Regions from separate parts of the Humibacter antri genome, predicted to be linked through region 3. Evidence: predicted binding sites of a transcription regulator. Region 3 holds the regulator's gene; each other region holds the start of a gene.
The links. Region 3 encodes LexA, which represses DNA repair genes until DNA is damaged. Its sites were predicted from a motif close to TCGAACANNTGTTCGA; they were not measured.
Positions count from the first base shown of each region.

Region 1 (3,275 bases), on a different contig from region 3:
TGTCTGTCATTCGTCGTCGGCAACGATGTTGGTGAGCTCAGCGTAGTGCTGCGGTCTGCGCGCCTTGAGCACGAAGCCCACGACGATTCCCACGATGAACAGCACCGGTGTCGGGGCGAGCAGCACCCAGTTGATCGGCCCCTCCAGCCCCGTGACGAGGTCGAAGTTGGCCGCGATCAGCGCGAACCCGGTCAGCAGACCGAGCGCACCGAGCGCCGGCGCGACGATGACGCGCCAGACGCTGTGCCCGCGCCGGTCTCTGGCGAAGTACCCGACCACCGAGATCGCCGCGATGGCCTGCGCGAAGACGAGGCCGGCCACGCCGATCGAGTAGGTCGGCAGCGCGAAGCCGAGGAAGGGATCCGCGCCGGTGAAGATCGTGATCACTATCGCGAGGAACGAGACGATGGAGAGCGCCACGCTCGCGACGACCGGCGACTTGGTGATGCGGTGCGTGCGTGCGAACGCCCTCGGAAGCAACCGCTCACGGCCCATCGCGAACAGGTAGCGCGAGCAGGCGTTGTGGAATGCCAGCAGGCACGCGAAGAAGCTCGTCACGATGAGGATGCGCATGACGATGGATGCCCACACACCGAGATACTGTCCTGCGGCGTCGAACACCATGTCTTGGAATCCGTTGCCCCGAGCGAGCTTGAGCACGCCGTCCGCGCCGAAGGCGACGGTGAGCATCCAGAACGTGAAGGCGTAGAACACGGCCAGGAACGTGATCGCGATGTAGGTGGCCGCCGGTACGCTGCGTTTCGGGTTCCTGGCCTCCTCGGTGTAGATCGCGGTGCCCTCGAAACCGAGGTACGCGCCGAATCCGAAGACGAAGAGCGCTCCGCTGCCTGCGGCGAAGAACACGTTCTGCGGGGCGAACGACGCGAACGAGATCGGCTCCGGCCCGCCGTTGACGAGAACGGCGATGGCGAGGATGAGCAGGATGGCGACCTCGGCGGTGAGCAGCACGGCGAGCACCTTCGCCCCGACGTCGATGTGACGGTAGCCCAGGATGCCGACGACCACGAGGGCGATCAGGGCGTACACCCACCACGGAAGATCGATGTGGAAAAGGTCGCTGAAGGTGGACTGGCCGAAGAACCCCACGAATCCGTAGAAGCAGACGCAGAGGAATCCGTAGGAGACGATCGTCAAGAGCGCGATGCCGATGCCCACCGGTTTGCCGAGCCCGCGCGCGCCGTACACGTAGAAGGCTCCCGTGTTGCGCACGTAGCGGGTCATCGCCGTGAACCCGACCGCGAACAGGATCAGCACGACACCCGACGCGAGCATGGCGCCCGGACCGCCGATGCCGCCGATGCCGCCGATGCGGAAGCCCGTCGGTGCTGCGCTGGCCACCACGGTGAGCGGTGCCGCCGCGGAGACGACGAAGAACACGATCGCCCAGACGCCCAGCCGACGCTTGGCGAGCGAGTCGGGTCTCGCGATCTCTTCTGCGCTCTCGGTTTGCTGCTGAGACATCATCGGCTCCTCGGGTTCGTTCGGGCGGCATCGCCCGTCACGTCTTCGATTGACGTGTTTGAACAAGCATTCAAACTTTTCTCGCACTACTTGTCAATGATTTGATGCCAGAAGTCTCTATCATTTGAATCACCGTTCAGTCAGGAGGTCATCGATGACAACTGCAGACTCCGTGTCGAGACACGCTGCCGATTCGACCAGAGGTGCGGCCGGACCGCGCGCCAGAGGCCTCGGCATTCCGTTCGAAGGCGAGCCGGGAACGTCCAACGCGATCACGGATGTGCCGGGGCTCCAACTCGGGTACCTCACGCTGGTGCAAGACGGTCCGTCGACGACTGTGCGCTCCGGTGTCACCGCGATACTCCCCCGCGGTCGCGACGGGGTCGGCGTTCCCTGCGCGGCCGGAGTGCACTCCTTCAACGGCAACGGTGAGCTGACCGGCAGGTCGTGGATCGACGAGTCCGGGTCGTTCTCCATGCCCGTGGCGATCACGAACTCGCACGCCGTCGGCGCGGTGCACGAGGGGGTGGATGTCTGGGTGAGCCGCGAGCATCCAGAGGTCGCCGCCCAGTGGATGCTGCCCGTTGTGGGTGAGACCTGGGACGGCTACCTCAACGACATCAACGGCCGACATGTGCGGCCGGAACACACCATCGCCGCACTTGACGCTGCGACCGACGCCGCCCCCGCTGAGGGTTCCGTGGGGGGCGGCACGGGGATGAACTGCTACGGATTCAAGGGCGGCTCAGGCACGGCGTCCCGTGTGGTTCGGCACGGGTCGGCGGCCTACACGGTCGGCGCGTTCATCCAGGCTAACTTCGGTGGACGCGACGAACTCACGCTCGGCGGAATCCGACTCGGGCGCGAGTCGGGCGCACCGAACCCGATGGATGACACCGACTGGTTCAACCTCGACGCGACGCGGGCGCGATCCGGTGCCGGTTCGGCGATCGTCGTGATCGCCACCGATGCTCCGCTTCTGCCCGGGCAGTGCGCGGCGTTGGCGCGACGCGCTCCGCTCGGACTGGGCCGAACGGGCACAGCAGGCAGCCACTTCTCCGGAGACATCATGCTGGCGTTCTCCACCGCGAACCCTGGTGCGCTCACCTCGCTCATTCCGTCAGGGCCCGCGTCCGACACGGACTACGAGTCGCTGCGATTCATACCCTGGGGACATCTGGACGCCTTCTATGCGGCCGTCGTTCAAGCCGTCGATGAGGCGGTGTGGAACGCGCTCGTCGCCGCCGGTGACATGACCGGGCGGAACGGGCACTTCAGCCCCGCGCTCCCCCACGACGAGATCCGCGCAGCGGTCGCGCGCTTGCCGCGCTGACGACTCAGGAGTCGCTCTCGGCACCCCAGACGCGCTTCGTCAGCGCCTGCACGTCGCGGTCCAGGTGATCGAGTCGCGTGTTGACCGCGGCGACCTCATGCCGCAAGCCGGCGAGCTCACCGCCGAGCTCACCGCGAAGGCCGGCGATCTCGCCGCCGAGCTCCGAACGCAAGCCCCCGACCTCCGCACGCAACTCGGCCCGCAGTCCGCCCACTTCCGCTCGGATCACACGCGAAAGGCTGTTGACGACCAGCGTGAGGCCGCCGAGCACTGCGGCGGCGAACGCGCCGATCAGTGCCCAGATCTCGGGGTCGTTCATGTACACCTCCTCATTTTCTCCGGCGCGCTTCACGATGTCACGCGACAGGGTCCCGCTTCGTCTTCGCAGCGCCTTGCGTTGAGAAGCGGCACATGGGCGGCGATGGGGAGGAGGAGTGCCGCGACTCGCGTCCCGAGCGCG
Region 1 is NZ_BAAHAW010000006.1:146,981-150,255, forward strand. Features, by position in the region: gene ACYVDK_RS04340 (APC family permease) at 7-1,482, opposite strand; gene ACYVDK_RS04345 (DmpA family aminopeptidase) at 1,637-2,815, shown strand; gene ACYVDK_RS04350 (hypothetical protein) at 2,820-3,134, opposite strand.
Region 1: the regulator LexA is predicted to act here: its motif matches at 1,541-1,556, upstream of ACYVDK_RS04345 (DmpA family aminopeptidase).

Region 2 (3,275 bases), on a different contig from region 3:
CCGCACCCGGAAGCGCACGAAGTCGACGGTCGCATCGTCTCGGATGCCGGGGTAGTGGCCGCGAAGCCCTGCGCGCAGGTCGTCGGCCGTTCCGCCATCCTCGAGCCAGGCATCCTCGTCGGTGAGCTCGTCGAGGCGCTTCGTCTCGATCGACTCGACGAATCCCGGGAGCCGCTTGTAGCCCGCCTCGAACTCGAACACGAGCCAGGCGGGGCCTACCTCGCACGGGTCGTCGTGGCGGGTCGTAGCGGTCTTGCGTCCAGACGCCACGGTGTTGTAGTAGCGCGGATTGAAGCGGATGAATCGCTCCGGGATCGCCTCAGGACGCGCGTACGCGTACGGAAGCAGGTGCCGGATCGGCATGGTCGTCCCGCCGTCGTCCGAGGGCAGGATGACCAGGCAGTCGGGGTGCTGGTCCAATAGCACCTGCCTGCAACGACCGCAGGGCGCGAGCACGCCGCGCCCCTTGTCTCCGACGGCCACCATGGTCGTCAGCGGTCCGGCGCCGGCGGCCGCTGCGACACCGAGCACGACCAGCTCGGCACAGGGGCCTCCGGTGAAGTGGTAGTCGTTGACGGCGGTGAAGATGCAGCCGGTGGTGTCCATCGCCGCTGCGGCAACGGTGTGGTTGGGATTCCCGATCAGCTGTTCGACCTGATGCAGCGCCGCGTCGAGGACTCGCTTCTCCGATGGGTAGAGCACCGTTCCATCCGGCCAGGCGGGCGCAAGCGACCCCCTGGCCGGCAGCGGCTGGTGGGCGTTTCCGGTTCCTGGTCAACTCTGCGGATCGGTCAGGAGTCCGCGCAGCGCCCGACGAGTCGGTTGATCGATCGCGAGCCGGCCGAGAGTGTCGTCGATATCAGACACAAATGTTCGCACGTGGGACTCGACTTCGGCGAGCCAGGTTTCCACTTGCGCGGGCGTCCAGGATGCCTGCCTGTCGTGCGAGGGTGCGTCGTGCGAGGCTGTGCCGGCCATGGCTCGCACAGAGGTCGCGTAGTCCGCGAAGATGTCGTCGGCGCTGACCCCCGCGTTCGCGAGCAGCAGCGCAGTCATCATGCCCGTGCGGTCGCGGCCGGCGGAGCAGTGCATCAGGATGCCGGGCCTCGCGGAGGCGATCGCGACGAGCACGCCGCACACGTGGCCGGGCAGGATGCGGAGGTTGTGCTGCCAGTATTCGGGCGAGTCGAGGATGGGCATGCAGACCGCGCGGAACTCGGGATGGTTCTGGTCCTCGGTGGGCGCATGCACGATCGAGACGGCGTCGAGCGCCTCGACCACCGGATCGGTTTCACGTCGCCCGATCTCACCCTCGTTGCGCAGGTCGACGACCGAACGGAGGCCCCAACTGCGAGCGACCGTCCAGCCGGCATCGGTGAGCAGTTCTCGGCGGGGACCGCGCGCGATGCGCCGTTCGATCGTGACGCCGGTCGACGAGAGCGGCGTGGGCAGGCCGCCGAGGTCTCGGATGTTCCGACTTCCGTCCCAGTCGAGGTCGCGCATGAGCTCACGGTAGGTGGTTGCCCTGGGCGTTCGGCCGGAGGATGCGCTGGGATCATGATGATCGTAACTCTATTCTATTCTTCGCGAATACTGTCCCGCCCTTCCGCCTTTCCGTCCCCAAGTACGGGGTTTGAGAAGTTGTCCACAAGTCGATACTTTGTTCGATTATTCGGATATAGTGAGAGCATGGCATTCCACCTCACGCGGCTCCCCGAGATGACCGCGATGGTGTGCGCCCTTTTGGAGAAACCGCCACTCGACGACGCTGACGCAGGCGCCCCAACGAACTCACCATCACTGATCGAAGCGGTGCGCCACCTCCCCGATACAGACCTGGAAGCCCTGCTCGCGCAAGCTGCTAACGGTCGGGCGGAGTTCGACCGGGTGATCGCCGTCGCTGCCGGGGAGGCGGCGAAACGCTCCGAACGCTCCCTCGGACACGGCGGGCTTGCGCAACGACGCGGGCACCGCACCGCGGTCCAGCTTGTGCAATCCCTGACCGGGGAATCCAAAGGCGAAGCGTCCCGACAGGTGAAAGTCGGCGAACTGATCGGTGAAACCGACGCCGCACAACGCAGCCTCATCGACAACCCCGCCGGCGCGGGAGCCGAGGATGCTGGTGACACAGGCGCGAACGACGCCGGCGCGGGTGACAGTGGCGCGAACGACGCCGACAGGACGCCCACCGCCGAGCCTGTTCTGCCGTGGCAGCATCCGGTCACCACCGCGATCATGGGCGGGACGCTGTCCACGGAATACGGGCACATGATCATGCGCACCCTGGACGGCGTGTCCGACGCGTGCAGCATCGAGGTGCGGCGGGCGGCAGCAACCGAGCTCGTCACCTACGCCACCGAACAACAGCACGAGTGCGCCACCCTGCACGAGGATCTCCTGCGACGTGCCCGGCAGGTGCGGGACCGGATCGACCCCGACGGGATTCAAGAACGCTTCACCGGCCGCTACGAACGCCGCTCGGTGAAGACCTGGCACGACCGGGACGGGGCGCTGAACCTGCACGCGGTCTGCGACGATGAATCCGGAATCTTCCTCACCCAGTTGTTCGACCTCGCCCTCAGCCCCAGACGCGGCGGACCACGCTTCATCGCCCAAGACGATGTCGCGTGGACGCAACGCCTGCTCCAGGACCCACGCAGCAACGAGCAACTCGCCTTCGACACCCTCCTCGATGTATTGCACTCGGGTGCAGGATGCGACGAGAACACCGTGTTCCGCTCCGACCGTCCCGCTGTGCGTGTCATCACAGTGATCGATGCTGAAGACGTCATCGAAGGTGACGCCGGCACGACGGCACCGGCAGGTCAACTCGAAGGCTCGGTGTTCGCCGTCCCTGCCGCACTCGTCGAGGCCACCACGTGCACCGACGGGATCGCGCCGATCACCGTCGACCGGTCCGGACGTGTCCTCAACCTCGGGCACACCAGACGACTCTTCACCGCCGCCCAACGCATCGTGCTCCGCACCCGCGACGGCGGATGCCTCTGGCCCGGCTGCGACCGACCACCCTGGCAAACCGAAGCCCACCACATTGACGAATGGGAGGCCCGCCACGGCAAAACCGACATCGCCGACGGGGTCCTGCTCTGCAAATTCCACCATCTGAACCTGCACAACAACCACTGGCGCATCCGCAGACACCGCACCGCCTACGAACTCATCGCCCCACCCGGGTTCAACCTGCCGCCCACACCGCTATGCCCCAAGAGCACCACCTGGGAACACCTACGACAACGCACCGGATAAGCAGGATG
Region 2 is NZ_BAAHAW010000038.1:29,353-32,627, forward strand. Features, by position in the region: gene ACYVDK_RS14605 (ASCH domain-containing protein) at 1-702, opposite strand, end outside; gene ACYVDK_RS14610 (tyrosine-protein phosphatase) at 775-1,503, opposite strand; gene ACYVDK_RS14615 (HNH endonuclease signature motif containing protein) at 1,690-3,267, shown strand.
Region 2: the regulator LexA is predicted to act here: its motif matches at 1,653-1,668, upstream of ACYVDK_RS14615 (HNH endonuclease signature motif containing protein).

Region 3 (3,275 bases):
GTCATAGTTCACGGTGAGCCGGAGCGCAACGACATGGTGCAGTACTTCGCCGAGAACCTGGACGGATTCGCGGTGACGCAGAACGGCTGGGTTCAATCGTACGGAAGCCGGTGCACGAGGCCGTCGATCCTGTGGGGAGACGTGTCGCGTCCGAAGCCGATCACCGTCGAGTGGTCCACGTTCACCCAGTCGCTCACTGACAAGCCCGTGAAGGGGATGCTCACGGGTCCTGTGACCATCCTCGCCTGGTCGTTCGTGCGCGATGACCAGCCACTTGGCGACACGGCACGGCAGGTGGCGCTTGCCCTCCGCGACGAGATCGCCGCCCTGGAATCCGCAGGCATCCGCATCGTGCAGGTGGACGAGCCCGCGCTGCGCGAGCTGCTTCCGCTCAAGAAGACGGACCAGTCGGACTATCTCGACTGGTCGGTCGGCTCATTCCGCCTCGCCACGAGCGGTGTCGGCGACGCGACGCAGATCCACACGCACCTGTGCTACTCCGAGTTCGGCGTCGTGATCGACGCGATCCGCAACCTCGACGCCGACGTCACCAGCATCGAAGCCGCCCGCAGCCGCATGGAGGTGGTCGATGACATCAAGGCCAGCGGATTCGACCACGGAATCGGTCCCGGCGTCTACGACATCCATTCGCCGCGCGTGCCGTCGGTGGCCGAGGTCACCGAGCTCATCGAGAAGGCGCTGGGCGGCATCCCGGAGCGGCAGGTGTGGGTGAACCCGGACTGCGGGCTGAAAACGCGTGGTTACGACGAGACGGTGGCGTCGCTGAGGAACATCATCGAGGCGACCCGGGCCGTTCGCGAGAAGCAGCCGGCGTAGCGTACGGCGGCGGATGCCTGCGGCTGGATCAGCCCCTCGGCATCCGCCGCGAGCCTCGGTCGAGCTTTGTGAGAGCTCGGCGCAGGCCCTGAGCGTCGTGTTCGGAAGCGTCGCGGAACTCGCCGTGCACGAGCCGCATCATCGTGCCCCGCGATGCAGCGCGAGAGCGTCTGTCCAGGCGCGCCCCACCTTCTCCGGAGCAGCACCGAAGCGGTGCTCGACCCGGATCGAGCCGGTTGCATCGCCGAGGGGCGGCGCTCAGACCGCGCGCAGCACGGCGACGACCTTGCCGACCACGTCGGCGAAGTCGCCGAGGATCGGTTCGTAGGCCGAGTTGCGCGGCAGCAGCCAGGTGTGACCGTCCCGCTGACGGAACACCTTGACCGTCGCCTCTCCGTCAAGCATGGCCGCGACGATGTCGCCGTTCTCCGCCGTCTTCTGCTGCCGAACGACCACCCAGTCACCGTTGCAGATGGCAGCGTCGATCATCGACTCGCCCTGCACCTTCAGCATGAACAGCTCACCGTTGCCGACGAGTTGCCGGGGGAGCGGGAACACCTCCTCGACCTGCTGCTCCGCTGTGATCGGAACACCGGCGGCGATCCGGCCCACCATGGGCACCATGGTGGCGTCCCCGACGGGAATCGAGGTCTCGAAGTCGGCAGTCGCCTCGGCGCGGCCCGTGCTCTCCGGCAGATCGATCAGAACCTCGAGTGCACGGGGGCGGTTCGGGTCGCGACGCAGGTATCCGCTCAATTCGAGCTGACCCAGCTGATGCGCCACGCTGGAAAGCGACGCGAGACCCACTGCGTCGCCTATCTCGCGCATGCTCGGCGGGTATCCTCGCTGGCTCACGGAACGCTGGATGACCTCGAGGATCGCACGCTGCTTGTCGCTGAGGCTCTTGCGTCGTCGCGTGCGCGGCTTCTCCGTTGCGCGGCTGCGGCGAGCGGTAGGCGCCGAGGCAGCTGCAGTTCCGGCTCCGTGTTGCGGATCATCCGGCTGCGGGCCGTCGTGCTGTACATGGTCGACGTCGGTCACGTGCTCTTCCTCTCGTCATCGGCGGCCGACGCTGCTCTCTGCTGCGGCGATCTGCCCTTGTGGTTCGCGGTCTGCGACGAACGTTTCGAACGTCTCCCGCGGCGGATGCCGCAGCTTCTCGCAGCGGAGCTGCTCGAGCCTGTGCCGCTCAACATGCTCAATCGGTGAGGTAGCGGGATGCGAGCATCCGCAACCACACCTCGATCGAATGTCGGTGGTGCGTGTTGACGTTGTTCCTGACAGATCGAAACTCTATCCGGGTTTCGACCTGGATCGGCCATTCTGTTCGAGCGTGTTGGCAACTCGGACCGAAGAGATCCGAACATACCGTTGAATTCCGAAGGAATCGAAGATAGATTCGGAACACGGGTTCGAGACTGAAGGGAGACCGTCATGACGACCATCGCACTCGCGCACGCGGCACGGAACCGTCCGACGGCGAATCGTTCGACGCTGGACGGCTCGACGAGCCACCTGGATGCCGCCCCGGTTCGCTCGCAGGCGCCGGCCGATGTACGCCGCTCACGTGTCCGCACGCGTCTCACTCGTCGTGGCCGGGCCGTGCTGTCGGCGCTCATCGTGCTGCCGCTCCTGATGGGCGGGGGCGCGCTTCTGGCCAGTGGCGGTGCCATGGCGGGCATCCGGTCCTCGGGCGCGTCATTCCACCATCTGACGGTGCAGTCGGGTGAGTCATTGTGGAGCATCGCCCAACGTGTGGCCCCGCGAGATGACCCGCGGGATGTGGTCCTAGCGTTCGTCGATCTGAACGGCCTCTCGTCGAGCATGGTGCAGGCGGGGGAGCGACTGGCGATCCCGCGCGAGTTCGACGGCTCGAGCCGGTGAAGGTCCGCTCTAGCATTGATGCGTGACCTCGTTCTCCGATCTTCCGCTCCGCGATGATCTGCGCGGCAAGTCGCCGTACGGAGCACCACAGGCGCCTGTGCCAGTGGCGCTGAACGTCAACGAGAACACGCATCCGATTCCGGGCGACGTCGTGGCAGACATCCTCGAGTCGGTCGGAGAAGCGCTGAAGGGCGCGAACCGCTACCCGGATCGGGAATTCGTCGAACTGCGCGAAGCCCTGGCGAGCTACCTCGGACACGGTCTGGATGCGTCGCACATCTGGGCGGCGAACGGCTCCAACGAGGTGCTCCAGCAGATCATGCAGGCGTTCGGCGGCCCCGGACGCAGCGCCCTCGGGTTCGCGCCCACCTACTCGATGTACCCGCTGCTCGCGGCCGGGACGGGAACCGGATGGATCGCGGCCGATCGGGCACCGGACTACACGGTCACGCCCGACGAGGCGGCCACCGTGGTGCGGGAACGCCGTCCAGACATCGTGATCCTGTGCGCGCCGAACAACCCGACAGGGACGCCGCTCGGCCTGGACGTCGTCG
Region 3 is NZ_BAAHAW010000043.1:59,146-62,420, forward strand. Features, by position in the region: gene metE (5-methyltetrahydropteroyltriglutamate--homocysteine S-methyltransferase) at 1-837, shown strand, start outside; gene lexA (transcriptional repressor LexA) at 1,096-1,878, opposite strand; gene ACYVDK_RS16630 (hypothetical protein) at 1,822-2,046, shown strand; gene ACYVDK_RS16635 (LysM peptidoglycan-binding domain-containing protein) at 2,272-2,721, shown strand; gene ACYVDK_RS16640 (histidinol-phosphate transaminase) at 2,744-3,275, shown strand, end outside.